DNA from 3 places in the Rhizobium sp. SEMIA 4085 genome. Region 3 is predicted to be linked to each of the others. Evidence: riboswitches for the same ligand, from Rfam matches in the RefSeq annotation. Region 3 holds a riboswitch; each other region holds the start of a gene.
What was found. Region 3 has a riboswitch for thiamine pyrophosphate ahead of thiC (phosphomethylpyrimidine synthase ThiC). Riboswitches for the same ligand answer to the same signal wherever they lie in the genome.
Positions count from the first base shown of each region.

Region 1: it holds a riboswitch for thiamine pyrophosphate, as region 3 does, so the genes downstream of both, thiB (thiamine ABC transporter substrate binding subunit) here and thiC (phosphomethylpyrimidine synthase ThiC) in region 3, are expected to answer to the same signal.
Region 2: it holds a riboswitch for thiamine pyrophosphate, as region 3 does, so the genes downstream of both, thiD (bifunctional hydroxymethylpyrimidine kinase/phosphomethylpyrimidine kinase) here and thiC (phosphomethylpyrimidine synthase ThiC) in region 3, are expected to answer to the same signal.

Region 1 is NZ_JABEPH010000091.1:11,122-17,575, forward strand. It holds gene C9413_RS11920 (ABC transporter ATP-binding protein/permease) at 1-1,672, shown strand, start outside; gene C9413_RS11925 (ABC-F family ATP-binding cassette domain-containing protein) at 1,757-3,583, opposite strand; gene C9413_RS11930 (thiamine diphosphokinase) at 3,587-4,237, opposite strand; TPP riboswitch at 4,334-4,447, shown strand; gene thiB (thiamine ABC transporter substrate binding subunit) at 4,496-5,518, shown strand; partial or broken gene C9413_RS11940 (ABC transporter permease subunit) at 5,518-6,454, shown strand, end outside.
Region 2 is NZ_JABEPH010000076.1:844-14,641, reverse strand. It holds gene C9413_RS10570 (glycosyltransferase) at 1-771, opposite strand, end outside; gene C9413_RS10565 (methionyl-tRNA formyltransferase) at 962-1,882, shown strand; partial or broken gene C9413_RS34440 (hypothetical protein) at 1,803-2,255, shown strand; gene C9413_RS33210 (ATP-grasp domain-containing protein) at 2,286-2,927, shown strand; gene C9413_RS10555 (HAD family hydrolase) at 2,920-3,618, shown strand; gene C9413_RS10550 (O-antigen ligase family protein) at 3,646-4,914, opposite strand; gene C9413_RS10545 (FkbM family methyltransferase) at 5,021-5,824, shown strand; TPP riboswitch at 6,030-6,126, shown strand; gene thiD (bifunctional hydroxymethylpyrimidine kinase/phosphomethylpyrimidine kinase) at 6,343-7,143, shown strand; gene C9413_RS10535 (carbohydrate ABC transporter permease) at 7,157-8,005, opposite strand; gene C9413_RS10530 (sugar ABC transporter permease) at 7,998-8,936, opposite strand; gene C9413_RS10525 (extracellular solute-binding protein) at 9,013-10,320, opposite strand; gene C9413_RS10520 (ROK family transcriptional regulator) at 10,529-11,728, shown strand; gene C9413_RS10515 (Gfo/Idh/MocA family oxidoreductase) at 11,763-12,863, shown strand; gene C9413_RS10510 (ThuA domain-containing protein) at 12,882-13,523, shown strand; gene C9413_RS10505 (hypothetical protein) at 13,636-13,798, shown strand, end outside.
Region 3 is NZ_JABEPH010000082.1:7,644-17,874, reverse strand. It holds partial or broken gene C9413_RS11160 (extracellular solute-binding protein) at 1-223, opposite strand, end outside; gene C9413_RS11155 (LacI family DNA-binding transcriptional regulator) at 525-1,565, shown strand; gene C9413_RS11150 (DUF5054 domain-containing protein) at 1,577-3,502, shown strand; gene C9413_RS11145 (GntR family transcriptional regulator) at 3,691-4,461, shown strand; gene kduI (5-dehydro-4-deoxy-D-glucuronate isomerase) at 4,458-5,294, shown strand; gene kduD (2-dehydro-3-deoxy-D-gluconate 5-dehydrogenase KduD) at 5,300-6,055, shown strand; TPP riboswitch at 6,119-6,230, shown strand; gene thiC (phosphomethylpyrimidine synthase ThiC) at 6,323-8,149, shown strand; gene thiO (glycine oxidase ThiO) at 8,151-9,134, shown strand; gene thiS (sulfur carrier protein ThiS) at 9,131-9,328, shown strand; gene C9413_RS11115 (thiazole synthase) at 9,332-10,105, shown strand; gene C9413_RS11110 (thiamine phosphate synthase) at 10,102-10,231, shown strand, end outside.

The sequences.
Region 1 (6,454 bases), on a different contig from region 3:
GGCGACGGCCTATGGCCAGGTCATTCTGAACCGCTGGAACGCACCGTTCTACGATTCCCTGCAGCGCCGCGACGTCGGCGAATTCTTCCATCAGCTCCAGGTCTTCGCATTGATTGCCGGTTCACTTTTGCTCATGAACGTCGGCCAGGCGTGGCTCAACCAGATGACCGCGCTTTATATGCGCGAAGGTCTGACCCGCGATCTCGTGGATCACTGGCTGAAGCGCAAGCGTGCGCTGCGTCTCGCCTCAACCGGCCTGATCGGGGTCAATCCGGATCAGCGGCTGCATGAAGACGCCCGCAACCTTGCAGAAAGCACAACCGGCCTCACGCTCGGCCTCATCCAGTCGACAATCCTGCTCGTCAGTTTCATCGGCGTTCTCTGGGAGCTTTCGAGCGGCTTCGTCTTCCATTTTCGCACCTACGCCTTTGCCATTCCGGGCTATATGGTCTGGGCCGCGATCTTCTATGCGGCATCCGCCTCGATCCTCAGCCAGATCGTCGGCCGCAAGTTGGTGATCTTGAATGCCGACCGCTTCTCCAAGGAAGCGGAGCTTCGCTTTTCGCTGATGCATGCCAACGAGAATATGCCGGCGATTACCGTGGCCCGCGGCGAGGAAAACGAACGCCGGCGGATCAATGAGGATATCACTTCGGTACTTGCCATCCTGAAGCGGCTGACCATGGCCAGCACTAACCTCACCTGGGTTTCGGCCGGTTACGGCTGGCTGGTCATCGTCGTCCCGATCATCGTCGCGGCTCCCGCCTATTTTTCAGGCAGCCTGACCTTCGGCGAACTGATGATGTCCGTCGGCGCCTTCAACCAGGTGAATACCGCCCTGCGCTGGTATGTTGCCAATTTCACCGCGATCGCCGAGTGGCGCGCCACGCTGATGCGCGTGACCGATTTCCGCCATGCCTTGCACGGCATGGACGAACCCATCAATCCAAAGAATGCGATCACCTACGAGGATAACGCTGATACGCTCACCCTCAAGAATCTCATGATCGCCGCCAAGCTCGGCGAAGAGATCGATCTGTGCGGCGGCTTTGCCGTCGCCGAGACGGATGTCACGATCAGAGCCGGCGAGAAGGTCATGATCAACGGCGACCATAATGTGAACCGCAAGCTCCTGTTCCAGGCGCTTGCAGGCCTCTGGCCCTGCGGCAGCGGCAAGATAGGGCTGCCGCCCGCCGACGGCACGGTTTTCGTTCCAGAAGTGGCCTATGTGCCCGGTGGCACGTTGCGCGAAGCGCTGTCTTTCCCGGAACCGGTGGACACCTACAAGAGCGAGGACGTCGAAGCAGCGCTTCAGAAAGCCGGCCTTAGCCACCTCATTGCGCGTCTCGATACGCGGGCCCGCTGGGATAAGATGCTCGATTCCGACGAGCAGAAGGGGATCGGTTTTGCCCGCTTGCTGCTGGCCCGGCCGCGCTGGATCATCTTCGACGAAGTGCTGGAAGGTCTTGAGCCGGAATCGCAATCAACCCTGATGGCGCTGCTGGCGACGCTATCCGATTCCACCATGATTTATATCGGACGTTCCGAGGCCTACCTCGAAACCTTCAATCCGCGCGAGTTGCATTTGCATCCACTGGCGGCGCAGATCGAGCAGTCGGCCTCCCCGGCAGCAGGAACTGGCACGGCACACGCACCTGCACCGGTCATCTGAACGTCGCAGTACCATCCGTTCGTACCAATGCAAGAGCTGCGCGATCTGACAAAAGGCGGAAGCCTTTCCTCTTCAGGACGGAACCTAGCCCTCCAGCTCTTCGCGCAGCATTTCAAGCTCCAACCATTCTTCTTCCATCTTCGTCAGGCTATCGCGCAGCTTTTCCATCTCCGCCGCAAGCCGGTTGAAGGTGGCAGTATCTTTGCTGAAGAGATCGGGATCGGCCATCTTCTCTTCGCGCCTGGCGATTTCAGCTTCTGCCTTGGCCATTTCCTTGGGCAGGGTTTCGAGCGCGAATTTCTGCTTGTAGGAGAGCTTGCCTTTGCTCTTCGAGGCATCTGCCACAGAAGCAGCCGACTCAGCTTTCGGCTTCTCCGCGGTCTTTTCGATCTTCTTCCGCTCCTCCATTGCGCCCTTGCGCTGGGCAAGCATATCGGAATAACCGCCGGCATATTCGATCCAGCGCCCATCAGGCGCGTCGGGGACGGCGGGCGCAATTGTCGAGGTCACCGTGCGGTCGAGGAAGTCTCGGTCGTGGCTCACGAGGATGACCGTGCCCGGGAAGCCGGCGACGATTTCCTGCAGCAGGTCCAGCGTCTCGAGATCGAGGTCGTTGGTGGGTTCATCGAGGATCAGAAGGTTGGTCGGGCGCGCAAGGATGCGCGCCAGCATCAGCCGCGCGCGCTCGCCGCCTGACAGGTTCCTGATCGGCGTGCGCGCCTGCTCCGGCTGGAAGAGGAACTCCTTCATGTAGCCGGTGACGTGGCGTTGCTCCCCGTTCACCAGCAGGTTCTCGCCGCGCCCGTCGGTCAGGTAGTGCGCGAGCGTATCCTCCAGATTGAGATCTTCGCGCTTCTGGTCGAGCGTTGCAATCTCGAGATTGGTCCCGAGCTTCACCGTGCCGCTGTCCGGCGAAAGCTGTCCCGTCAGCATCTTCAGAATCGTCGTCTTGCCCGCGCCGTTTGGTCCGACCAGACCGATGCAATCGCCGCGATGGACGCGGATGGAGAACGGCGCAACAATTTGACGGTCATCGAAAGTCTTGGCGATCTTTTCCGCTTCGATCACCAGCTTGCCGGATTCCTGCGCATCGGACAGCGCAGCCTGCACGGTCCCCTGCGGCCCCTTGTGGCCACGATGCTGCGAGCGCATGGTCTGCAACTCGCCGAGGCGGCGCATGTTGCGCTTGCGCCGAGCGGTTACGCCATAGCGCAGCCAGTGCTCCTCGCGTTCAATCGCCTTGCCGAGCTTGTGCTGCTCCAGTTCTTCCGCCTCAAGCACCTGATCGCGCCAGGCTTCGAAATTGGCAAAGCCACGATCGAGCCGCCGCGACATTCCCCTGTCGAGCCAGACGGTCGCCGTGGAGACCTTTTCGAGGAAACGGCGGTCGTGGGAGATCATGACCAGCGCGCTGCGGCTTTTCTGGAGTTCGCCTTCAAGCCATTCAATGGTCGGAAGGTCGAGATGGTTCGTCGGCTCATCAAGCAGGAGAATATCCGGTTCAGGCGCCAGCACGCGGGCAAGCGCTACGCGTCGCGCTTCGCCGCCGGAGAGGTTTGTCGGGTCCTCTTCGCCAGTGAGGCCAAGATGCGAGAGGAGGTAGGTCACGCGATAAGGGTCATCGCCCGGCCCAAGACCGGCTTCCGCATAAGCCTGCACCGTCTTGAAACCGGCGAAATCCGGTGCCTGCTCCAAATAGCGCACCGTCGAGGATGGATGGCGGAAAACCTCGCCCGATTGCGATTCAACGATTCCGGCCGCAATCTTCAGAAGGGTCGATTTGCCCGACCCGTTACGGCCGACCAGACAGATCTTATCGCCCGGCTCGACCTGCAAGGCCGCGCCGGCCAAGAGAGGCGTTCCGCCGAAGCTTAGGAAGATATCGTCGAGTTTCAGGATGGGAGGGGCCAAAAATCAGACTCCGGAAAAATCATGGGGGCGGGCAAGGACGATCGCCCGGCCGCTGCCGAGCGTAAAACGAACCTTGCCTTCCGCGATGTTGGAAATGGTACGCGAGGAGCCGAAGGGCAAATGAAAATCGATGAGCGGATACCGGGCATTCTCGATATAAAGACCATGCAGTTCGCTGAATCCGGACACCGAAAAGAGGCTGTTCCTCGGCAAATCGAGCTCAATTTTGCCAGCGAGAAGCGGCACGGCCTCCTCCGTTCCGGAGGTCAACAGAATGTCGAAGCCCTGTTCGGCAAGGCTGACGGCGTAAAGCAGGAGCTGCAGCGCGTGGTCCGAGCGCTCGCCACCGAGCGCACCGGCAAGGACAAGTCGCCGTGCGCCGCGCGCAATCGCATCCGACACAGCGATTTCACCATCCGTTGCGGCCTTGGCGGCAGGGTAGGGCTGTTTCGGGACATGCGGAAATGCGCCCTCCAGATCCGGCGGCGTGGAATCGAAATCCCCGACCCAGAGCTCCGGCACCACGCCAAGCGCTGCTGCATGCCGCATACCGCCGTCGGCGGCGATGAAGCGGCTGCCTGAAACGGCAGAACGCAGGCGCTCGGTCAGGACGAGTTCGCCGCCGAGCAGGATCGTGAAAGTGGATTGGCTCATGGCATTGCCCATAGCGCAAAGCAGGGGCCAAGGGAAAGGGGCTACAGTCAGCGCGCTTCGCCCTTGTCATAAAGCCTTCATGGCGATACATCTGCCGATGCTCTAACGGGGTGCCTGGATGTCCGCAAGGATGCCGGCTGAGAGGCATCGAGCCAACCCGCGGAACCTGATCCGGTTAACACCGGCGGAGGGATTAGACGCGTGACATTCGGCAACGCCCTTTTCCCAATCAAAAGAAACTCAAGGAGGAGGCGCGCCATGTCCGGCCGCACATCGATCATCTCTTCGCTGACCGCAGCATTTTTCGCCGCGACGCTCGGCTTGTCTGCCGCGTACGGCGCTGAAAAGACGCTCACCATATACACTTACGAAAGTTTCACGTCCGAATGGGGACCCGGGCCGAAGGTCAAGGACGCTTTCGAGAAGACATGCGGCTGCACGGTCAATTTCGTCAGCGTCGCCGATGGCGTCGCCCTGCTTTCGCGTTTGAAGCTCGAGGGAGCTTCGACCAAGGCCGACATCGTCCTCGGCATCGACACGAACCTCGTCACCGAAGCCAAGGAGACCGGCCTGTTCGACGCAAGTGGTGTCGATGTCGGCGCGCTGAAGGTGCCGGGCGGCTTCGTGGACGATGTCTTCGTTCCCTACGACTACGGTCACTTCGCGATCATCTACGATACACAAACGATCAAGGACCCGCCTCAGAGCATGAAGGATCTGGTCGAAGGTGATCCTTCGCAGAAGCTCGTCATCGAAGATCCGCGAACCTCGACGCCGGGCCTCGGCCTGCTGCTCTGGGTCAAATCCATTTACGGCGACAAGGCGCCGGAAGCCTGGGGCAAGCTCAAGAACCGCATCCTGACGGTCACGCCCGGCTGGTCCGAGGCCTATGGCCTGTTCACCAAGGGCGAGGCGCCGATGGTGCTGTCTTATACCACATCCCCCGCCTATCACATGGTGACTGAGAATACCGATCGCTACCAGGCCGCAGCCTTCTCGGAAGGCCACTATATCCAAATCGAAGTCGCGGGCCTTTTGAAGAATGCTCCGGACAAGGATCTTGCCCGCGACTTCCTGGAGTTCATGATGACGCCCGGCTTCCAGGATACCATCCCGACGAACAACTGGATGATGCCCGTTTCCGCGACCTCCAAGCCGCTGCCGGATGCCTTTAGCAAGCTCGTCAATCCTGCCAAGACCTTCTTGATGAGCTCCGACGAGGTCGCCAGGAGCCGCAAGGCCTGGATCGACGAGTGGCTTGCGGCGATGAGCATGAACTGATGCTGCAGACCGCAGCCGAACGGCAGCGTGCATTGACTGGCGGGGCGATCAGCCTCGCCGCCGTCACGTTGTTTGTCGGCCTTGCGGCGTTCTCGTTGCTTTTTGCCGGAGGCGGCGCGGCCATCGTCGGCATTCTTTTCGATCCATATATTCTGCGTGTGCTGCGCTTCACGCTGCTGCAGGCGCTCCTTTCGACCGCGCTTTCCATCGCCTTCGCGATTCCGGTCGCACGCGCGCTCGCACGCCAGCCGCATTTTCCAGGACGCATCTGGATCATCCGCCTGATGGCGGTTCCTATGGGGCTGCCGGTTCTGATCGGCGCACTCGGCATGATCGGGATATGGGGCAGGCATGGGCTGTTGAACTGGCTTATGATGAACATCGGGCTTGACGAACCGGTGAGCATCTATGGGTTAACCGGCATCCTTCTCGCCCATGTCTTCTTCAACCTACCGCTTGCCTGCCGCCTGATGCTTGCAGGTCTCGAACGCGTGCCCGCCGAATACTGGCTGATGGCGAGCACCCTCGGCATGCGGCCCCGCTCGGTCTTCCGCTTCATTGAATGGCCGGCGATCCGCCCGCTTATTCCCGGGATAGCCGGATTGGTCTTCATGCTCTGCGCCACCAGCTTCACGTTGGTGCTAACCCTCGGTGGCGGCCCGGCAGCAACCACGATCGAGGTCGCGATCTACCAGTCGCTCCGTTTCGATTTCGACCCCGGCCGCGCAATCGCGTTGTCGCTCCTGCAGATCGCGCTGACGGCGATGATCCTCGGCGCGATGGCACTTTTTCCGCCTGCCGGAGATGAGGGCCTGACCGAAGGCCAAGACATCAAGCGGCTTGATGGCAAAGGGCCATGTGCCAGATTGGCCGACAGCCTGCTTTTGCTGATCGCCGTTCTCTTCCTCGGTCTTCCCCTTGTGTCGATCATCGCCG
Region 2 (13,798 bases), on a different contig from region 3:
ATAGAAAGCTGCCATGTCCTCGACTTCGTCCAAGAGCTGGACATTTTCTGGCGCCAAGCCTGCGGACAAGATCATCTGTGAGACGGCTGGATTGCTCCAGGACAGGCCACTTCCCGCAGCCACGAATGTCAGTCCCTCATGCGTTTGAAGAAGGCGAGCCGCGGCCCTGAAGAATGTCGGGTAATCCTTCTGCGGATGGAAGCGCGCTGCAATCCCGATCCGCTTGGCCGATCGAGGTTGAGGGGTCACGGATTGCGGCAGCTCAAAGCCGTTCGGTATGACCACGGCATTGTGCGTTCGATAACCAGCCGCCGCATGCATTTTGAGCGCCCTCGCTGAATTGAAGACGAAACCCGCCGGATGCCAGGATAGCCACTTTGCCAAAGTCACAGCGGCGCGTGAACTCCGGGTCAAAGACGTCCAATCGTCCAACGACTGACGCACGTTCCAGATCACTGCAGTGCTGCGATGTGCCAGCAAGGCCGCGACCGTGCCAACAATCATCGCATGATACATCCAGCACAATATGACGGGTGGCCTCTCCTGCCTGATGAGTTTGGCAAGTTTCAGCGAGGCGTGTGCGAGAGACGTCAATTTTGTGGCTTCGAGCGATACGTACTCCACACGGGGATTGCTCGAAATCTTAAGATTTCGCTCCGAAATCCCCATGAGCGAAACAACCACTATACGCTGGTCGACTGAGGCATGCAGCAGCCGTGCCAGCATTGTCTCAGCGCCCGCATGCGCTGTGAAATTGGTAATGACATGCATGACATCTGCCTTGGCCATAGTGCCCCTCAGCGCGTGGCAAGACGACAGCGCCCGCAAGGCCTCTGGACAGGAATTGCGTGCTCGTGTTTTTATACCTTCTAAAGAGCCTCCCGTGAAGGCAAGCCTTGCTTGATATAACATGACCGAGCCCGTAGCCTCGCTCGGCATAACTCGATGTCGTGGCCCCAGAATGCGGATCGTTCTCGTCGGAGCAGTGGAAGGTTCAAAAGTCGCCCTTGCAGCGCTCGTATCCTCTGAGCGACCGCCAGCGCTTGTCGTAACCCTGCCGCCAACCGCTGCTGATCGTCACTCGGATTTTGCCGATCTCAGTTCAATGGGCCGCGCGAGCGGCATTTCGTTCTTTTATACGACGAATGTGAACTCTGCGGAGACCCTGGCGAAGATTGCCAGTATCGGTCCGGATGTGACCCTAGTCGTCGGATGGTCCCAAATGTGCGGGCGCCCATTTCGCGAGCTTGCAAGCATCGGAACGATCGGCTTTCATCCCGCCGCCCTTCCACGACTAAGGGGGCGGGGGGTAATACCTTGGACCATTCTTCGCTCCGAAAAGACGACGGGATCGACCCTTTTCTGGCTTGATGACGGCGTGGATTCGGGACCGATCCTGCTTCAGCGCCTCTTTGACATAGCCGATAATGATACCGCCCGCAGTCTATACGAAAAGCATCTGCTGAATATTCGAGAAATGGTCCCCCAGGCCGTCAGGATGGTCGAGTCCGGCAACGCGCCAAGGATCCCTCAGGATGATGAAAAGGCCTCTTATTGCGCGAGGCGCCGGCCTGAAGACGGCTTGATTGACTGGCGCCTGCCAGCCGCTGACATCACGCGCTTCATACGTGCGGTCGGAGACCCCTACCCCGGCGCTTTTACCCATTCTGGAAGCGAGAGGATATATATCGATGCAGCCGATCTATTCCCCAACCCGGATCGCTACATAGGCCTTCCGGGACAAATTCAAACGGTCAGCGCCACCGGTTTTCTCGTCATGTGTGGCGACGGCAATTGTGTTGATGTCAGCGCTTGGCGTCCTCAAACATCGCGGCTGCGGACGCATAGCCATTTGCGGTCCGTGTCCTCGCTCAAGGCTTGATCGCAATAAGCATAGTTCAGTCTGGAAAAGCCGTCGCCGCTTCAGACGCCTAAAGGGATACGGGATGACGTCAGCAGCGATCAAGATCCTCGTTTCATCCGCCGGTCGACGGGTCGCTCTCATCGACTGCTTTCGCAGGGCGGCGAAAGAGATCGGCATATCCCTGACGGTGGTGGCATGTGATCTCGATCCAAGAATGAGCCCGGCCTGCCGATGCGCCGATACGAGCTATGCTGTCCCAGCCTGTGACGATCCGGGCTTCGTTTCAGCGCTGCAAGAAATTGTATCGCGTGAAAAAATCGATCTGATCGTTCCAACGATCGATCCCGAACTCCCGGCTCTCGCAGGGGCGATGGACGATTTTGCGGCACTTGGCTGTCGCGTTCATGTCAGCCAACCGGCGGTGGTCGACATCGTTCGCGACAAGCTTGAAACGATGACTGTGCTTGAGGCGGCGGGAGTCCCCGTCCCGCGCACCATCGCACTTGAGCAGTTCGCCGCGACCAGCGAATGGTCTTGGCCGGTATTTGTAAAGCCGCGGTCTGGAAGCGCCAGCCGCGCGATCAGCGTCGCCGGTTCGAGAGATGAGCTGCCCGCCAAGGTCACCGAACCGATGATTGTGCAAGAAAATCTGACCGGCGCGGAATACACGGTCAACGGCTTTGTCGACGTGCGCGGCAGACTACAGACAGCCATTACACATCGTCGCGTTCGTGTCAGAGCCGGCGAGGTCGAAAAAGGCATCACCGAGCGCCAGCCGCGACATTCCCGCATCGCGCATGATATCGTCGCTGCGCTGCCGGGCCTCAGGGGTGCGTTCTGCTTTCAGATTATGGACGACGGCGCTGTCGGCCCCAAAGTGATCGAGATCAACGCACGGTTCGGAGGAGGCTATCCTCTGGCTGATCATGCGGGCGCGCATTTTGCAAAATGGCTGCTCGAGGAAGTCTCGGGCTTACCTGCAAGCTGTCATGACAACTGGCATTCGGGCGTGTTGATGCTGCGTTACGACGAAGCGATCTTCGTGGATGGTGAAGATGTGTGAACCACGAGGTGGTGTTCTAGTCTTCGATCTGGATGACACACTCTATCTCGAAAGCGACTTTGCCAAGAGTGGTTTCGAGGCCGCGTCCGCGTGGCTGGATCGAGAAATGGGCGTTGCGAATTTCGCTGATCATTGCCACGCAATCTTTGCTACGGGCAGACGCTCACGCGTGTTCGACGAAGCGCTCGCCGCTGCAGGCATGGCCGGGGACCGGACGTTGACTGCAAAGCTAATTGAAGTTTACCGGCAACATCATCCACGCATAGCGTTGGCCCCCGATGCTTTGGAATATCTTTGCAATCCTGCGAGGAAGGCGCGCCTGGCCCTCATAACCGACGGCTACGCAGCAACACAAATGGCAAAGGTCAAGGCGCTGGGCCTTGAGGAGATTCTAGACCACATCATTTATACAGATGTCTGGGGCCCAAAGTTTTGGAAACCGCATCCGCGGGCGTTCGAGGCTATCCAAGAATGGTCAGGAGTGCCGTGCGCGGAGCTGGTTTACGTAGCTGACAATCCCGCCAAGGATTTTATCGCTCCGCGGCGTCTGGGATGGAGGACGATCCAGATTGCCCGGATCGGCCGCATCCACATGGCATCCGCCACCAAGCCTGACCAGAGACCCGATGCGGTGATAACCAGTCTACTTGATCTCGACGCGTGCCTCGCGACGCTCCGCACTGCGCCATAATTTACAATCACGACCCCTCCCAAGGGACTACGCTTGCGATCGTTTCACAAAGGCCTGCGCTAGAACGGCAGGAATAAGCAGCGGAACCGGCCAAAAACGTCCATACATATGAGTCATTGCGTTGCCCATAGCCAAAAACGCCGCAACTGTCGCAAAGATGCAGATCGCGAACGGAAGGCCGTTCTTGATGCGACTAGCCGCAAGCGCCGGTCCCAAGAGGCTGATCACCATGACGGCAAAGCCAAGGGCCGCGATGAGGCCCCCCTCCGTCCAAAGAAGCAGGTAGATATTGTGTACGGGCCTCTGTACGGCGCTGCTCACTCGGTACTGATCCGCTCCAATCCCGAGCAAAAGCGTGGAGCCCGTTTGACCGGCCGCCTCCTGTATGAGCTCAAAGCGACGACCAAACGTTCCCGCCTGGCTGATGTCTCCTGTATCGACAGCGGTAAGCACGCGTTTTTGGAAAACGTCCGGCAGATAGTCGCGCAACGGTGTAATCGCGACAAGTGGAATGCAGAGGCAGAGAGCGGCGGCAGGCACAACCGTTCTCCACGTAAGATTGAACAAGAGAAAGATCGCAATGCCTATCCCGCAGCCAATAAGCCCGGTATTAGAGCCAGTCAGAAGAAGACCGTAGGTCATGACTATAAACGCGCAAAGCGCGAGCAACCTGTTTAATTTTCTTAAGGAAACGAGCAGAAGCAGGACCTGAATTGCGAGCGCAATAACGGCGGCGCACGCATTTTCTCTTTCCATCAATCCGTTAAAGCGTCCGCTCCCGGTGACGAACTGCGTATTTGTCTCTCCGAGAACATGAATGAGAAAAATACCGTGTATACAAATTATAAATATCGAAAAGACATAAATCTTTGCGGCCACTAAGAGCTCGTCATAGCTCCTTCCACCAAACAAAAGCAGCACAATAAAGTACGCGTAGAAATACTGCAGGACGACCACGAGTCCCCGTTCCGGCGCGGGGCTTACGATGCTGCTTGCTGTCAATCCCAAAAGCAGCAAGGCAAGCCCAAAACACCAGGCGGCCGTGCTCAGCTTGCCAATTACATCGACGACAATATTCGCATTCGCAACAGCGAGGGAAAAGCAAAGAAAAAAAGACAGATCTGCAAGCGTGAAATAAATGTAGTCACTTCTAAAATAATTCATCGAGCATAGAAATATAGCAGCAAAGAATGCATATAATTCCAAAGATTGCGAAATTGTCGCGACCGAAGGTTGTCCATGCCCCTTTGCACGTTCATCGATTTTATCAGCCGATGTAACGTCATTTAAGCTCATCGCCAACGCCTCCGTCTGTTTAAGGTATTCTAAAACGCAAAAAAGTGAAGTAACTTCCAAGCTTGGAGAGCTTGTCCTTCAATCATCTTCGATCGGAGACCGTACGATGCCGCTGCGAAGTCTGGCGAGATACCGTCCTCTGCGGCGAGTTGCACTACATTTCCTTCGCACTTGGGGAACGCGCGATATTACCGTGCGCCATCATTGGTGGCGCGATGCGCCCATAAGATTAAACCTGTATAGACATCGGGGATATTGGTTCAAAGGGAAGCACCGCGAGAAGCATATCATGAAGACGCTCGCCGAGCTTGCAAAGCCCGGAGATATCGTTGTCGAGCTGGGCGGCCATATCGGCTATCTTTCGGTTCATTTAGCAAAGATTGTTGGCAATGACGGTACTGTTATCGTTTTCGAACCTGGGCCCAACAATTTGCCATATCTTCGAACCAATACAGAGCGCTTTGCGAACATTAAAATCGTTGAGGCCGCGTGTGGAGATCTCGATGGCCCCGTGGAATTCTGGATAGAAGGCCTATCGGGCCAGAACAATTCATTGGACAAAAACTATAAAAATTTTGAACAAAACCGAGAAAATGCGTTCAGCGATGCGCTGATGGAATCCGTCACGGTCGAGATGATGCAGCTTGACACGTTCTTGGAAGAGACGGGCCTTCGTCCGGCGCTGCTGAAGATAGATGTGGAGGGTGCCGAACACCGTGTGCTTCTCGGCAGTTCGCACTGTCTGGCGAATATAAGGCCACTTATAGTGGTGGAAGTTACCGAGAATTTTGACGATGTAGCCAGGATATTTAGCGAAAACGATTACGCAATTCATGATCGCAGTCGCCCCGAGTGGGTGTGCATTCCGGCCGAACGCGCCGGAGCGTCCCAACAAGTATCGCAGCATTGAGGGGTTCGTTCTCGTCATCCCGTCATCGAAGCTTTCAACTCCGCCGCTTGCCGAAATACAAGAGCGGCATGAAAACGTCGTTATTCCCGCCTTCGCTCATAAGGCTCTCAAAGCGCAGATGTTGGTAGCGGGATCTGACGTCAGGCAATACAGCCATGCTTTTTTTAGGGGTGACAGACAGAGATTTGTCTGCAATGAAGACCGCGATGAGAGACAGGGGCGTTCGTTGCAAGACGGGCTGAGAAGTACCCTTCGAACCTGAACCGGATAATGCTGGCGGAGGGAGTCGCTCGGAGCCTTGTTCAGTCCGGCTCCCCGCGCATTTGCCCCGCCGGAAAGGGGCAGATGCCGATACGAAGTTCACCCGGACACTCGCTGCCAGGGGCGCGACGCCGCTGCTCGTGCAATCATCACCGACTACGTCGCGATGAATATCGGGTCTGGATCCATTTCAGGCGTTTCGTTGACGCGCTTGTGCAGCTCGCGACCATGACTGACGCAATCCGAAAGGCACGCGCATGATATGTAACGTTCTTTCCATTGCCGGCTCCGACCCTTCGGGCGGCGCGGGCGTCCAGGCCGATTTGAAAACCTGTTCGGCGCGCGCCACCTATGGCATGGCCGTTTTGACCGCCTTGACGGCTCAGAATACCCAGGGCGTTTCCAGCGTGCATGCAGTTCCCGCTGACTTCGTCGCCGAGCAGATCGGCATGATCTTCGCCGATATCCGCGTCGATGCGGTGAAGATCGGCATGATCGCCAATGCACCGATTGCCGAAGCTGTCGCCAATGCGCTCTTGCCGCACTGCGGCATACCGATCGTGCTCGATCCGGTGATGATTGCCAAAGGAGGTGCTGCCCTCCTAGATGTTGAAGCCATCGATTTTCTCAAGACCCGGCTTTTGCCGCTCGCAACTCTTCTTACCCCCAATCTGCCAGAAGCCGCCGCTCTGCTCGGAGAGCCGGTTGCAGGGACCCGAGATGCAATGGAGCGGCAAGCGGAAAAGCTGCGTGGGCTCGGTCCCTCTGCCGTTCTCGTAAAGGGTGGCCATCTTGGCGGGATGCAAAGCCCTGACGTCCTGGTAAGCGAAAGCGGGATTACCTGGTTTGAAGCGCCACGCGTTCCGACCAAGAACACGCACGGCACCGGCTGCACGCTTTCGAGCGCGCTTGCAGCAGAGCTCGCAAAGGGCGGATCGCTCGAGGCCGCGGTCGCGACAGCCAAAGATTACCTGGCTGCCGCCGTTGCCAAAGCCGGCACGCTCAGCGTCGGTTCGGGCCATGGTCCGGTTCAGCATTTTCATCAGCTCTGGCCATGATGCACGGGTCTGCTTAGGTCTTCACGGCGCCAGCGGTCAGACCGGCGATGATATGCTTTTGGGCCACGAAGAACACGATCACCGTCGGCAGGATGGTAAGCGTGATGAAGGCGAGCACCAGCTGCCATTCGGTGCCATACTCGCCGCGATAGACCATGATGCCGAGCGGCCACGGATATTTCGATTCCGAATTCAGCATGATCAGCGGCAGGATATAACTGTTCCAGCTGCCAACGAAGGAGATGATGCTGATGGTTGCAATGATCGGCCGCGCAAGCGGTAGCGAGATGTACCAGAAGAAGCGCAGATAGCCGCAACCGTCGACAAAGGCCGCCTGGAACAATTCTTCCGGGAGGTTTTTGAAATAATTCCTGAAAAGCAGAATGCTCATGCCGAGGCCGAATGCGACCTGCGGCAGCACCACGCCCCAATAGGTATCGAGAAGACCCAGATCGCGGATGCGGATGAAGAGCGGCAGGATCGCCGTTGCTGCCGGAAACATCAGGCCGAGCAGGAAATAGTTCAGCAGGAACGACGAGCCGAAGAAACGGACATGCGCAAAGGTGAAGGCGGCCATCGACGAGACGATCAGCGTGAGAGAGACCGTGAGCGCTGCAATTACCAACGAATTGAAGATCTGCAGCCAGTATCGCTCCGCGAAGAGGATATCGGTATAGTTCGACCATTGCCACTCTGTAGGGAGCCCAAAGGGATTGGTGCGCAGGTCGCCCAGCGTCTTGAAACCGCCGAGCGCCGTCGTCAGCAACGGTATGAGAACCAGCGCCGCAATCAACGTCAGCGACACGTAGAGATAAACGCGCGTCTGCAGCGGCATGCGAATGGTGGAGCTCGTATCAATCATTGCGCATGAAAATCCTCTTGTAGCCGAAGGCGAGTGACATGCAGATGATGAAGAGGACGACACCGACGGCGCTGCCGAGACCAACCTGCATGCGCATGACCCCGTAGGTGTAAAGGAAAGTCACCATCGTCTGCGTCGAATTCGATGGCCCGCCGCCTGTCAGCGGCATGATCATGTCGAAGAGCTGCAGCGAACCGATGACCGCAAAGAAGATGGAAAGGCGCAGCGTGGATCCAAGCAGTGGCAGTGTCACATAGCGGAACTTCTGCCAGCCTGTCGCCCCGTCGATCTCAGCTGCTTCGAGCACATTTTTGTCGACCGATTGCAGGCCGGCGATGAAGAGCATCATGTGAAAGCCGAAATACTTCCAGACGATAACGGCAAGCACTGCGTAGATGGCGAGATCCTTGTCGGCGAGCACATAGGGGGTCGCGAAACCGAAGAAGTTCGAGATTGCGGCAAAGAGCCCGTAGTCGCCGTCATAGACGAAGCGCCAGATCAGGCCAGCTGCGACATCGGCAAGAACGTAGGGGAGAAAGAAGATCAAGCGGAAGGCGACGACGCCGGGGATACGGTGGGCCAGCATCGTCGACAGCCAGATCGCCAGCGGAACCTGGATGGCGATGGATATCAGAATAATGAGCCCATTATTGACAAGCGCCTGTGTGAAGGCGGCGTTGCGCAAGAGGACTTGGAAGTTGCGGAGCGCGATGAACTCCGTCGGCATGCCGTAGCCGTTCCACTTATAGAGGCTGTACCAGGCCGCCTCGCCCATCGGCATGATGACGAAGAGCGTAAAAAGCAGCAGAGCCGGCGGCAGAAAGAGCAGAAGTACGGCCCAGCGGTCATGCGCGGCCGAACTGCGGTTTCTGGTCGCGCTCCTGACCGGTCTTGCCGCACCGATCGCCGATGAAATGGAAATATTCGCCATTTGTCTTGCCTTCGCATGCGCCTGGTTCGATCCCGGCACCTGTTGAGAAGGCGCCGGGACAAAGGAAGCGGAGGGGTTATTGCTCCAGTTCGAAGGCGTCCTGGATCTGCTGGGCGCCATCCTGCGAACTCATCTGGCCGGAGACGATTTCAACGGAGACGTCATTGACGACACGGCCAACGGCAGCGCCGAGATCCTGATCGAAATAGTTCTGGTGCCAGGTCGAGGCGGCGAGTTGCTTGGCGGATTGAGCCAGAAGCGAATTCGTCACACCATCATCGGCGCCGACGGCCACCGGCAGAAGCATCGCGGCTTTGGCCATGGATCTTTCGTTTTCTGCATTCGTCAGGAAGGCGAGAAAATCGATTGCTTCCTTGGAAGCCTTCTTGGTTACCGCCCAGCCGTTCAAACCACCCAGAGTATCGGTTACCTTACCGGCGCCGCCTTCTACGGCCGGGAAGTTAAAGCGGCCGATGTTTTCCGGCGAAAGTCCCTTTCCGTCACCGGCATTCTTGCGCTGATTGGCTTCGGTATTCTCAAAACCGAGGATCATAGCGGCCTTACCATCGCCGAAGACGCCCAGCGTTTGCGGCCAGGTCGCACCCAGATAGCCAGGCTGGAAGGGTTCAAGCTGCCCGAGTTCGGCAAGATCCTCACCGGCTTTGATGATCGCCGGATCCAAGAAGCCTTCGCCCTCGCCTTTCTTGGCAGCATCGAAGACCTTTTCTCCGCCTTCGCGCATGACGAGATAGCTCCAATAGAAGTGGATCGGCCATTTTTCGCCGCCGCCACCTGCGATCGGCACGATGCCGGCGTCCTTGAGCTTTTTCACGGCTTCGAGAAAGCTGGCCCAGGTCTTGATATCCTCGGCCTTCACGCCAGCCTTTGCAAAGAGCTCCTTATTGTAGAAGAAGCTGACGAGTCCGACCTTGTATGGCATTGCCCAGACCTTGCCGTCAAAGGTCAGACCACTGACAGAGGCGGCGCTATAGGCATTGCGCAGCTTGCCGCCATCCGCATTGAGCGCGGCTGTCACATCCTGAAGCGCACCGGTCTCAGATTGTTGTTTGAGGACGCCCCCGCCCCAGCTGAAAAAGAAGTCCGGTAAATCGTCGGACTGGAGAAGCGTCGGCAATTTTGCCTTGAATGCCTCGTTTTCGAGAAACTGCATCTGGATGTCGACATCCGGGTGCTTTTCTTCATAAGCCTTGGCAATTTCCTCCCACTTGGCCACGTAAGCTGGATCGAGCTCCAGATGCAGCCACTTTACGACCGTTGTTGCGCAGGCTGCACCGGCTCCGAGCATCACGGAAATGCCTGCGGCAGCGGCCAGAAATGCGATGCGCTTGGCGCGAAGAGCAGCATTCGTGCGAATATACGTCATGGATTTTCCTCCCGGGGGCCAACGTCCTCACTAATTTTTCCCCTATGCGGAATAATTCAACGCAGCTCTGACTGATGTCAACCCGATAGAGCAAATTTTTGGCAAATCTGCTTGACAGCATCCGCAAACTGTTTGTTATTTAATTCGTATCCCGTCGAAAATAATCGGGGCTGAGCCCTGAAGCAAAGCGATTGCCCGGCTAGTTTTCATGAAGACCGCAGATCCTGAATTAATGCGCGCGATCAATCGCTTGAACGTGCTGGACACGATCCGCCGCCACGGACCGATCGCACGTGTAGAGATCAGCGAACGCACCGAACTTTCGACCACGACGGTATCGGCAATTACCGCCTCGCTTCTCGATGACGGGCTCATTTTGCCGCGCCACGAAGGCGATATCCGCAACGAGGGGGCTCGCGGCCGTCCCCGTGTGATGCTGGAATTGAACCCGGATGCCGCGCGCGTCGTCGGTGCCAAAATTGCCGCAAGCCGGCTCGTTTTCGTCCTCACCGATTTCCGCGGAGACGTGCTTTCGAAACTCACCCTGCCTATCCGCATCGACCGGCAGCCGATCACAGTCATCGCCGACCTGGTGGAGGATGGCGTGCGCCGCTGCGTCGTGGATGCCGGCTTGTCGCTGGAAGATGTCGATACCGTTTGCCTTGGGCTTCCGGGCGTTATCGAGCATCGCACTGGCCATGTTCGCAGCAGCCCCATCTTTCGGGATACGAATGTCGATTTCGCCTCGGAGATGACTGCGCGGCTTGGGACGTCGACCATCATAGAAAGCGATGCCCATGCAATCACCCTTGCTCATCACTGGTTCGGCAAGGCGCGAGATCTCGAGGATATGGTGTTGATCTCCCTGGAACAGACGCTCGGGCTTGGCGTGCTGCATGGCAATCAACTCTTCCGCGGTGCCGGCGGCCTCAGCCACAATCTCGGCGATCTCGTGCTCGGCACGGGGTCGCAGGGCACCGTGCGGCTGTCGAGCCGGGCTGGCGAAAGTGCAATCCTTGGCGAACAGCAGGCCGACGGGCGTTTTGCGGAAGCAATCCGTCTCGGCCGCGGCATGGCCCATGCTCAGGCGCTGATCAAGGCGGAGGACAATGTCCTCATCGGCGCCGCCGTCCGCGCCGGCGAGGCCGTCGGGCTGACGATTGCCAACATCGTCACGCTCTTTGCCCCGCCGCGTGTGATCCTCGTCGGTTCCAGCCTGGCGCTCGGCGAGCCCTTTCTGAACAGCCTGCGCGATGCCTATGCACTTGCGATCCCACCATCCTTAAAGGGCGTCACCGAACTCATCTTCGACGACTCCACAGACGATTTCTGGGCGCAAGGTGCGGCAGCCGTTGCCCTTTACGAACTCTACGAGTCTCCTTGGAACACGACGGGGCCGGCACTGTAAAAGCTGTAACTGTAAAATCGATTGGGAGGAAATCATGGAGAGAGTCGGCATCGGCATCATCGGATGCGGCAATATTTCAGGCGCATACCTCAAGGCCATGGCCTCTTTCCCGATCCTCGATATCCGCGGCATCGCCGATCTCAACCGATCGCTGGCGGAGGCAAAAGCCGCCGAATTCAACGTCCCGGCGAAAAACATCGACGAGCTCCTTGCTGATCCAAAGATCGAAGTCATTGTCAACCTAACAATACCGAAAGCGCATGTGGCAGTCGGCCTGCAGGCACTTGAAGCAGGAAAACACACGTATTCGGAAAAGCCGCTCGGAATTAGTTTCGTGGAAGGGAAAAAGCTCGCTGAAGCCGCGAAAGCGAAAAACCTTCGCATCGGCGCGGCACCCGATACCTTCCTCGGCGGCGGGCATCAGACGGCGCGTGCCCTGATCGACAAGGGCGTGATCGGCCAGCCGGTCGGCGGCACGGCCACCTTCATGTGCCCCGGCCACGAACGATGGCACCCGAACCCGGCCTTCTACTACGAGGTCGGCGGCGGGCCGATGCTCGACATGGGACCTTATTACATCACCGATCTCCTCAATCTCTTCGGACCGGTAGCGCAGGTCGCGGGCTTTGCGATTGCGCCCCGCAAGGAGCGTATCATCACCAGCGAGCCGCACAGCGGCGAGCATATTCCCGTGCACGTGCCAACCCATGTCGTCGGCATCATGGCCTTTGCCAACGGGGCGGTCGTTCAGATTGGCATGAGTTTCGACGTCGCCGGGCACAAGCACGTGCCGCTTGAACTCTATGGCACGGAAGGCACGCTGATCGTTCCGGACCCCAACCATTTCGGCGGCGAGGTGCAGCTTCTGAAAAAGGGCGGAAGCTTCGAACCGCAGGAACTGACTGCGCCTTACGCAGACGGCAACTACCGCTCGCTCGGCGTTGCAGATCTTGCACATGCCATCCGTTCCAATCGCCCGCACCGGGCAAACGGCAGCCTCGCGCTGCACGTTCTCGAAGTCATGGAGGCGTTTCACGCGGCCTCCGAAACCGGCCGCACGGTCACGATCGCCACAGAGACGGAGCGCCCGGCGCCGCTGTCGGATTCCCTTATCAATGGACGGTTGGGCAAGTAGTATTCAGGAGGAAAGAACATGCGCGAAGCACTGATTGTCTGGGGCGGCTGGAGCGGCCACGAGCCACAGGAATGCGCTGCCATCATCAAGGACATGCTTCAGGAGGACGGCTTCAAGGTCTATGTCGAGCACAGCACCGAAGCCTTCGCCGATCCGTCGGTGCATGATATGAGCCTCGTCGTGCCAATCGTCACCATGTCGAAGATCGAAAAGGAAGAGATCAAGAATCTCGCTGCTGCGATCGAAAACGGCGTCGGCATCGCCGGCTATCACGGCGGTGCTGGCGACAGCTTCCGCGAGTGCGTCGAATACCAGTTCATCATCGGCGGCCAATGGGTCGCCCATCCGGGCAACATCATCGACTACACGGTAGATATCACGCGGCCGGACGACCCGGTCATGGAAGGGATCAGCGATTTTTCCTATACGTCGGAGCAATATTACATGCATGTCGACCCCTCGAACGAGGTGCTCGCGACGACGACGTTCACAGGTGATCATGCCTACTGGATTGACGGCGTGGTAATGCCGGTCGTCTGGAAGCGGAAATACGGAAAAGGCCGCGTCTTCTATTCCTCGCTCGGCCATCAGTCCAAGGAATTCGGCGTGCCGCAGATGAAGTCTATCTTCCGGCGCGGCGCCAATTGGGCAGCACGCTAAACCCGCTGGCCTAGAAGGCGAAGCGCTCTCTGCGATGTGATCGGAACGGTCCGGAACAAATGGCCGCCTTTGCCGTTGTTGCCGCGTTGATCAGCTCGAAAGGATTTTGATCATGCGCACGATTTTCGCGGTGACTTCGATTGTCTTTCTCGGCATAGCCGGTCCCGTGTTGGCGCAATCCAATATGGGCACGGATTATACCGGGCGCATTGACGGCACTCCTCCTCTCGGAACCTCGCCGGAAAGCCCAACGACGAATGGTCTCGTCATTCCGC
Region 3 (10,231 bases):
CGCCGCCGAATTGGGTCAGCTTGACAGTAACGTCCTTGCCTTGCGCCTTCATCTTTTCAGTGAAGGCCGGGATGACTTTCTTTTGGATCCATTCGGCCGTGCCGCTGTTCACGCCGCCGACGACGCAGCGGCAGGTGATGTCGAGATCGGTGGCTATGGCAGATCCCGACAAGGCAACTGCCGCCGAAACGCCAAGCAATAAAGACTGTATGCCCTTGCGCATTGCAACTCCTCCCTAGGATTCGGCCCGGTTGTCGACCGGACGCCTTTCGGTTCGGTGCATCGGAACGGACCGGATCCTCCTCCAAGCCACGTCCCACCTCGTCCAGCCCCAGAATGAACACGCTTTCATTTTTGTCAACACTGCGGGTTGCGAGCGCTGGAATTTTTCGGTGGACGAAAGCCGTAAAAGGCGGCAGAGTTCGCGTATGCGCCGTGAATCTACTTCATGGTGCTTGACGCTTTACCGTCGTCGAGTGCACGATGAATGAACACGTTTTCAATCCCAACGCCAGATGTCTTTCATGAGTGAACGCAGCGACAGAAAAATGGCCCGTGCGACCGCTGACCTGGTCGCGCGTGAAGCCAATGTTACGCGGGTTGCCGTTTCGCGCGCGTTCAACCCCAATGCATCTTTGAAGCCGGAAAAGCGCGACCGCATTCTGCAGATTGCTCGGGAGTTGAATTATACGCCGGATATGGCGGCGCGCTCGCTCGTCACGAGACGATCGCATCTTGTCGGCATGATCGTCCCCGACGTGTGCAGTCCCTGGGAAAGCCAGGAAATCGATGCATTGACGACGGCCTTGCAAGCGGAGGGTTTTGCCACTTTGCTGTTCAAGGCGAAGGCCGATTTGAGCATGGACCAGACCTTGCTCACCTATATGCGCGGTTTCAATCCGGATTCGGTCATTGCCTTTACGGAGAATGTGGAGCCGGACGTGCTTTGCGGATTTCTCGATCGCGCAGTGCCGATCTACATCATTTATGATGATGCGGAAGAGTTTGGCGGAAAGCCATCTGCCAGCCTCTACGACCGGTTGGTCGTGCGGCAGAAAGAGGGCATCGAGCAGGCCGTTGCGTTGCTGCAGGGTTACGGCGCCCGCCGCATTGCCTATCTTGGCGGAAAGCCGCAATCGCTGGCCAATGCCGAGCGTGAACGCATCATCACGCAGGTGCTTTTAGGGCGCGGCATGCCGCCGCCGATCGTCGTGCCTGGCGACTACACCTACGATACCGCCTATCGCGCGACGGTGGATCTTTTCCGTGTCGGCGATGGAGCCGATGCCATCTTTGCCTCCAACGACGTCGGCGCGTTCGGCGCAATCGATGCGTTGCGTCACGAGCTTTCCTTGTCGGTGCCGGGCGACGTCAAGATCGTCGGCTTCGACGACATCCCGCAATCGCATTGGAAGAGCTACAACCTCACCACCGTCCGGATCGATCTGCCAGATCGGGTTCGGGCGCTTGTCCGGCTGATGCTCAAGCGGCTCAAGACACCCGAGGCCGGACCCTTGATCGAGACGCTGAGCACCCGTCTCGTCGTGCGCGGCACGGTTGGCTGAATGGAAGGTTCATGACGCAAAAGCGTGTGCATCTGGTCTTCAAGACCCATCTCGACATCGGTTTCACCGACCATGCCGAAAAGGTCCGCCGTCAGTATCACGAGCGCTTCATTCCGCAAGCGATCGAGACGGGCCAGCATTTTTACGCTGAAGATCCAGATGATTTGAAGTTCATCTGGACCACCGGCGCCTGGTTGATTTGGGACCATCTGAATTCGTGCCGGCCGCAAGAGGTGGCGAAACTGGAGCAGGCAATCGAACGCGGGCTCATCCGTTGGCATGGCCTGCCGTTCACCACGCATACGGAGTTGATGTCGCCCGACCTCTTCCGGGCCGGTCTTTCCTACTCGCAGGAACTGGATCGGCGCTTCGGCAAGAAGACGATTGCAGCGAAGATGACGGACGTGCCGGGACACACGCTCGGCATGGTGCCACTGCTTGCCGAAGCCGGCATTCGTTTCCTGCATCTCGGCGTCAACACTGCTTCGCCGCCGCCGCAGGTGCCTGATATCTTTCGCTGGCGCGCGCCCGGCGGCGAAGAGATCGTTGTGATGTATCAGCGTTCCTATGGCGAAACATACTTCCCGGACGGTGTTTCCGAGGGTTTGGGCTTTGCGCACACGAGCGACAATATTGGCCCGCAAAGCGTGGCGCAGACAGCCGACGTCTACCGGCAGATGCACCAGCGTAATCCCGATGCGATCATCCGTGCAGCGACGCTCGAGGACTACGGGGCGCTTCTTTGGGAAAATCGCGAACGCTTTCCGCGCATGGAGCTCGAGCTCGGTGATAGCTGGATTCACGGCATTGCCAGCGATCCGCAGAAAACCGCGCAGTTTCTCGCGTTGCAGCGGCTCTATGACCGCTTTGCGGCTGAGGGCTTGAATTCCGCCCGGCTCGCATTCGGCCGCAAGCTTGCGATGGTTGCAGAACATACCTGTGGCGTCGACATCAAATCCTATCTCCGAGATGACCAGGCATGGTCCCGCGAGGATTTCGAAACAGCCCGGGCGAGCGACTTCCGGTTTGCCTATGCGGAAGCCTCCTGGAATGAGCAGCGCTCCTATCTCGATGAAGCCGTACGGCAGCTGGATGGCGCCGATGCCACGGCGGCAAAGGCCGCTCTAACCGAGCTTTCCGCGCCCGTTATGATCTCGGCGGGCGAACGCCAGCAGCGCCTTTCGGCCGGTGGTTGGGCTATTGATGTTGATCCAGTATCCGGCGACATTTGCGCTCTTACGATGCCTACCGGCAAGAAGATTGCCGGTCGCAGCGGATCGCTGATTGCCTATCGCTACGAGAGCTATGACGCCAGCGATGTCGCCCGGCATATGGATACATATCTTACGCATCGTCAGGAATGGGCGATCCTCGATCACGACAAGCCGGGGCTTGCCAGGTCCGGTGCTGCACTGTCGAGAACCTACATGCCTGCCTTGAAGGCCGCTGGTCGAGCAGGGGTGCTGCTTGCGATGCCCGATGAAGCGGTCAGCCGATACGGCGCGCCGGAGTATGTCATGCTGCAATTTTTAACGCGCGGCGATGCTCTTGAGTTTCGGCTGACGATGCATTCAAAAGCGGCCAACCGCATGCCGGAGGCAAGCTTTCTTTCCTTCACGCCTCAAGCAAAGGCCGAATGGAGCTTGCGCAAGATGGGGCTCTGGCACAAAAGCGGCGATATTGCTCGAAGCGGCGGCGCTCAGCTCCAGGCTGTTAGCGGCGTTCGTGGCGATATGAATGGGACTGTGCTGTCCATCGAACCATTCGACACGCCGCTCGTCGCACCGCAAAACTGGGATTTTATGACTTTTTGCAAAGCGTTGCCTGACTTTTCCGACGGCGTGCGCTTCAACCTGCACAACAATAAATGGGGTACGAACTTTCCCATGTGGTGGGAAGGCGACTTTTCGGCGCGCTACCGTCTCAGAGTCACCTAAGGAGCCAGCCTCCTGGTTGCTAACGTTTGCCGCTTTCACGCCGCCCCTTTTTATTCGCCCATCCATCGATCGATTTTCCGTTGCCCGCAGTCAGATACTAATATACTACTTCCGCGAAGGCCTGCGGGAGGGCAATCGGTGCAAGTCAATCGGTATTTCAAACTGCGATTTGACAAAACGCGTGGCCAATGAGCGAAGCACGCAAGAAGCGGTCCTTGGCGGGCGTAACCCAACTTTCCCATCAGCGTGCCGCAGCTCCTCGCGCCGCAACCCTGGTCTACGATGTCTTGCGCGACGACATCCTCTCGCTTCGGCGCAAGCCCATGGACTTGTTGAGCGAGAAGGAGTTGGAGGCGCATTTCGGCGTCAGCCGAACGCCGATCCGCGAGGCGATCTTACGTCTTTCCGACGATGGCCTCGTTGATATCTTTCCCCAGTCCGGCACGTTCGTCTCGCGCATTCCGCGCCGCGCTCTCTATGAAGCCATTCTTGTGCGCAAAGCCCTTGAGATAACCACCGTCGGCCATGCCGTCGACAAGATGACGCCAGCCGGCATCCGCCTGCTCGATCGCAATCTCGACGACCTTGGCGCCTGCCTTCGCAATGGCGACGTGGCGGCATTCCACCGGCTTGATATCGATTTCCACAAACTGATCAGCGATATCGCCGGCTTTTCCGGCATCTGGGCAATTATCGAGCAGGTCAAGGTGCACAGCGACCGTTACCGCCTCCTGACGTTGCCGCAGGATGGCCGTCTCGCCCGCGTCATCGAGGAGCATTCGACCGTCATCGGCTATATGCGCAGGGGCGACAAGAAGGGTGCCGTCGAGGCAATGGACCTCCATCTCGGCAGACTTCTGTACGAGGTCGAAAGGGCCGAAATCTGGGACCCGAATTACTTTATCGAAGATGCGAAGAAATCTTTGGTATGCACTGAAAAGAAAGGAAATTTTCAATGAAAGTCGACGTAAGACATGCTTCCCATCCCGAGGCCGTCCGCGCCTACGACACCGACACACTGCGACGCCACTTTCTTGTCGACACCGTCTTCGAAGGCGGCGAAATCAGGCTTACCTATTCGCATTACGACCGCATGGTGATCGGCGGCGCAATGCCGCTCGGCGCCGCGCTCACGTTGACGGCGCCAAAAGCAATCGGCCAGGAAACCTTCCTTGCCGAACGCGAACTCGGTGCGCTGAACATCGGGGGAGCAGGCCGCGTCCTGGTCGACGGCAAGGCGTACGACAGCGCGAAATACGATTGCCTATATATCGGCAAGGGCGCGGTGGACATCCGCTTCGAAAGTGCTGATGCCGGTAATCCCGCCAAATTCTACCTCGTTTCGACGCCGGCACATCAACCGCATCCCACGGTGCTATTGACGCGCGAACAGGCTCGGCATCTCACGTTTGGCGAAGCGGCAACTGCCAACAGGCGATCAATCTTCCAGTTCATCCATCCCGAGGTCTGCCAGTCCTGCCAGCTCACCATGGGACTGACCGTGCTGGAGCCGGGCAGCATCTGGAACACCATGCCGAGCCACATCCATGACCGTCGCATGGAAGCCTACCTGTACTTCGATCTCGATGCCGATCAGCGCATCTTCCATTTCATGGGCGAACCGCAGGAGACCCGGCACATGCTGGTTGCAAACGAGCAGGCGATCATCTCGCCTCCGTGGTCGATCCATTCAGGTGCTGGCACCAAGAATTACAGCTTCATCTGGGCGATGGCCGGTGACAACAAGAGCTTCACCGACATGGATCAGATCGCGATTGCAGATTTAAGGTAAGTCCAATGGCAAACCCATTTGATCTTTCCGGCCGCGTGGCCATTGTCACCGGCGCCAATACTGGCATAGGGCAGGGCATTGCGATGGCGCTTGCGCAAGCAGGTGCCTCGATTGCCGCCGTCGGCCGCTCGTCCATGGATGAAACCGAGGCGATGGTCACGGAGGCTGGCGCGCGCTTCCACGCCATCAACGCCGATCTTGGCACGATCGCGCCGGTAAAGCGCATCGTCGCCGAAACGCTCTCGGCCTTCGGTGCACTCGACATCCTCGTCAACAATGCCGGTATCATTCGCCGCGCCGATGCGATCGACTTCACCGAGGAAGACTGGGACGCAGTCATCGACACCAATCTCAAAACGGCCTTCTTCCTGGCTCAGGCCGCTGGCCGCCACATGATCGAAAAGGGCAGGGGCAAGATTATCAACATCGCCTCGCTGCTGTCCTTCCAAGGCGGCATCCGCATTCCGTCCTACACGGCCTCCAAGAGCGGCCTTGCCGGTGTCACAAGGCTGCTTGCCTGCGAATGGGCAGCCAAAGGCGTCAACGTCAACGCCATCGCGCCCGGCTACTTTGTCACCAACAACACGACGGCGCTCCGAGAAGATTTGGACCGCAGTACCGCCATTCTGGCACGCATCCCGGCAGGGCGGTGGGGAGTGCCCGCCGAACTCGGCGGTGCGGCGGTGTTTCTCGCCTCATCCGCGTCCGACTACGTCCACGGCACCGTCCTGCCGGTCGACGGCGGGTGGCTGGCACGCTGACTGCAAAGGAGGGTGACGTGAGCCGCTCGTCTTGACACCGGCGACACCCGACCTTAACCTTTGAACATTCACCAGGGGGGTCCCGGCAAGGGGCTGAGATACTGCTGTCGCGCGCAGTGACCCGTTGAACCTGATCCAGTTCATACTGGCGTAGGGACGGTGCGAGCGCTCGAAAGGCTTGGAATTCACGCGTGGAATCCATGCCGGCGTCTTTCCATCATTCCGGCTGAGGACTGGGTCTCCAATCACAACTTGGAGCCTCAAACCATGAATATTGCCGCAAAGACCATTACCCCGACCGTTACCACCGGCCCGTTGCCGGCATCCCGCAAAGTTTACGTTGCGGGAGATATCCATCCCGGCATTCGCGTGCCTATGCGCGAGATCAGCGTTCATCCGACCGCAGGCGAGCCGCCAGTCGCGGTCTATGATTCGTCTGGCCCTTATACGGTCGAGGGGGCCGATATTCGCATCGAAGAAGGCTTGCCTCAGCTTCGGCGCGACTGGGTGCTGGCCCGCGGCGACGTCGAGGCCTATCAGGGTCGCCACGTGCGCCCGGAAGACAATGGTTTTGCCAGCGGTGAGCGGCTGACGCCCGAATTTCCCGGCCAGCGCCAGCCGCTGCGGGCCAAGAATGGCAAGGCCGTCACCCAGCTTGCCTATGCGCGTGCCGGCATCATCACGCCGGAAATGGAATTCATCGCCATCCGCGAAAATCTCGGCCGAAAGGCTCAAGGCGAGGCCATAGTGCGCGACGGCGAAAGCTTCGGTGCCCATATCCCCGACTATGTCACACCGGAATTCGTCCGGCAGGAAGTGGCCGCAGGCCGCGCGATCATCCCCGCCAACATCAATCATCCGGAGGCCGAACCGATGATCATCGGTCGCAACTTCCTGGTGAAAATCAACGCCAATATCGGCAATTCCGCCGTCACTTCGTCGATGGCCGAAGAGGTCGAAAAGATGGTTTGGGCGGCGCGCTGGGGTGCCGATACGGTCATGGACCTTTCGACCGGCCGCAACATCCACAATATCCGCGAATGGATCATCCGCAATTCGCCATTGCCGATCGGTACCGTGCCGCTCTACCAGGCGCTGGAAAAGGTCGAAGGCGTTGCCGAGAACCTGACATGGGAGGTTTATCGTGACACGCTGATCGAACAGGCGGAACAGGGTGTCGACTATTTCACCATCCATGCCGGCGTGCGGCTCCACTATATCCCGCTGACCGTCAACCGGGTGACCGGAATCGTCTCGCGCGGCGGCTCGATCATGGCGAAGTGGTGTCTGCATCACCACCGTGAGAGTTTTCTTTACGAGCATTTCGAGGAGATCTGCGATATCTGCCGCGCCTATGATGTCTCCTTCTCGCTCGGCGACGGCCTGCGGCCGGGCTCGATTGCCGATGCCAATGACGCAGCGCAGTTCGCCGAGCTCGAAACCCTTGGCGAACTGACGAAGATTGCCTGGGAAAAGGACTGCCAAGTGATGATCGAAGGGCCAGGCCATGTTCCGATGCACAAGATCAAGGAAAACATGGACAAGCAGCTTGCCGTCTGCGGCGAGGCGCCCTTCTACACGCTCGGCCCTCTGACGACGGATATCGCACCCGGCTACGACCATATCACCTCAGGCATAGGAGCTGCGATGATTGGTTGGTTCGGGACGGCCATGCTTTGCTATGTCACGCCAAAGGAGCATCTGGGGTTGCCGGATCGCAATGATGTCAAGACCGGGGTGATCACCTACAAAATCGCAGCGCATGCCGCCGACCTCGCCAAGGGACATCCGGCCGCGCGTCTTCGCGACGACGCATTGTCCCGCGCCCGCTTCGAGTTCCGCTGGGAGGATCAGTTCAATCTCTCGCTAGACCCGGAAACAGCCCGCAGCTTCCATGACGAAACGCTGCCGAAAGAGGCGCACAAGGTCGCGCATTTCTGCTCGATGTGCGGCCCGAAATTCTGCTCCATGCGGATTTCGCACGACATTCGCGCCGAGGCGCAGAAGGAGGGCCTGGATGCGATGGCAGCAAAATTCCGAGAGGGCGGGGATCTCTACGTTCCAATCGAAGCACTTCAGCATTCGGGCGACTGAGATGCGCGTGCTTGTCAAAGGGGCCGGCGTTGCCGGCCTCTCGGTTGCCCATGCGCTTCAAGCCCGCGGTGCTGATGTGACGGTCGTGGATCCGAATGAGGGTTTCAGGGGTGCCGCATCCTGGTTTGCCGGCGGAATGCTGGCGCCTTGGTGCGAGCGGGAAAGTGCTGACGAAGCAGTGCTCTTACAGGGCCTCGACGCCGCCGACCGGTGGGAGGCGATGGTGCCGGGAGAAGTGCGACGCAATGGTACGCTCGTGGTCGCGCCGGCCCGCGATCTTGGTGAACTGCAACGCTTCGCCAGCCGCACGACCGGTTGTGAATGGCTCGATGGGAAGGCCATTGCCGGGCTGGAACCCGCCCTTGCCGGGCGCTTCCGGCAAGGCCTGTTCTTTCCTCGCGAAGCCCATCTTGATCCCCGCCGGGCGCTCGCAAGGCTGCGGGAGAGGCTTGCAACGCAGGGCGTGTCCTTCGTTCGAGATGCCGACGAGGTCAGCTTCGACGACTATGTCGACTGCACTGGTGCGGCGCAGATTGGCAAGGCCGGCGGACTTCGCGGTGTTCGCGGCGAGATGCTCTATCTCAAGACCCGGGAGGTGGACCTTTCCCGCCCGGTTCGCCTGCTGCATCCGCGCATCCCGCTCTACATCGTCCCTCGCAGCGACGGGCTTTTCATGGTCGGTGCCACGATGATCGAAACCGATTTCGACGGGCCGATTTCGGCACGCTCGTTGATGGAACTGCTGAACGCCGCCTACGCGCTTCATCCGGCCTTTGCAGACGCAACCGTCGTCGAGACCGGCGCCGGAATCCGCCCCGCCTTCGCCGATAACTTTCCCCGCGCCGTCCGCGACGCGAACACAGTATTCGTCAACGGCTTGTATCGTCACGGTTTTTTGCTGGCACCGGCAATGGCGGCCGAAGCTGTGGAGCTTGTATTCGGCAAACCCCAACAAGTAGGCCAACAAGAAGGGATGTTTTCATGAGACTGATCATCAATGGCGAGGCTCAGAATATCTGTGCCAAGACGCTTTCCGAGCTGCTGAGCCTGATGGAGTACGAAGGCGAGTGGCTCGCAACCGCCGTCAACGGCGAGCTCGTCCACCGGGAGGAGCGGGCGGGCCATACGCTTGACGAGAATGACCGGATAGAAATTCTGACCCCGATGCAGGGAGGTTGAGCCATGCTGAACCTTTATGGAGCCGAAATTGCGTCCCGCCTTCTTCTCGGAACGGCTCGCTATCCCTCACCGGCAATCTTGACTGAAGCCGTCCAGCGATCGCAGACCGCTATCGTCACCGTCTCTTTGCGGCGTGAAACCGCCGGCGGCCGGAACGGTGGTGGGTTTTTCGACATGATCCGGGCGCTCGGCGTACGTGTGCTGCCCAATACGGCCGGCTGCCATGGCGTCTCCGAAGCCGTGCTGACGGCGAAGATGGCGCGCGAGGTGTTTCAGACCAACTGGATCAAGCTGGAGGTGATCGGCAATCACGATACGCTGCAGCCCGATGTCTTTGGGCTGGTCGAAGCCGCGCGTATCCTCTCGGGTGAGGGCTTCGAAGTCTTTCCTTACACGACCGATGATCTTGTGGTGGCGGAACGCTTGCTGGAAGCGGGGTGCAAGGTTTTGATGCCCTGGTGCGCGCCGATCGGCAGTGCCGCCGGGCCGCTCAATCTCTCTGCCCTTCGAGCGATACGCGGGCATTTTCCCGAGGTGCCGCTGATCGTCGACGCCGGCATCGGCAGGCCCTCGCATGCAGCAACCGTCATGGAACTCGGCTTTGATGCGGTTCTTCTCAACACCGCTGTGGCGGGCGCCGGCGATCCTGTCTCCATGGCCGAGGCTTTTGCCAGGGCAATCGAGGCGGGCCATCAGGCATTCGGTGCCGGTATGTTGGAGCCGCGCGAGATGGCCGTGCCCTCGACGCCGGTCATCGGAACGGCGGTCTTTGCATGAGGCTCGATCCATTCTATCTGATTGTCGACAGCGCAGAGTGGATCGCCCGCTTGGTCCCGCTCGGCGTCAAGCTGGTTCAACTCCGCATCAAGGACCGGACCGAGGCAGAAATCCGTGCTGATATCC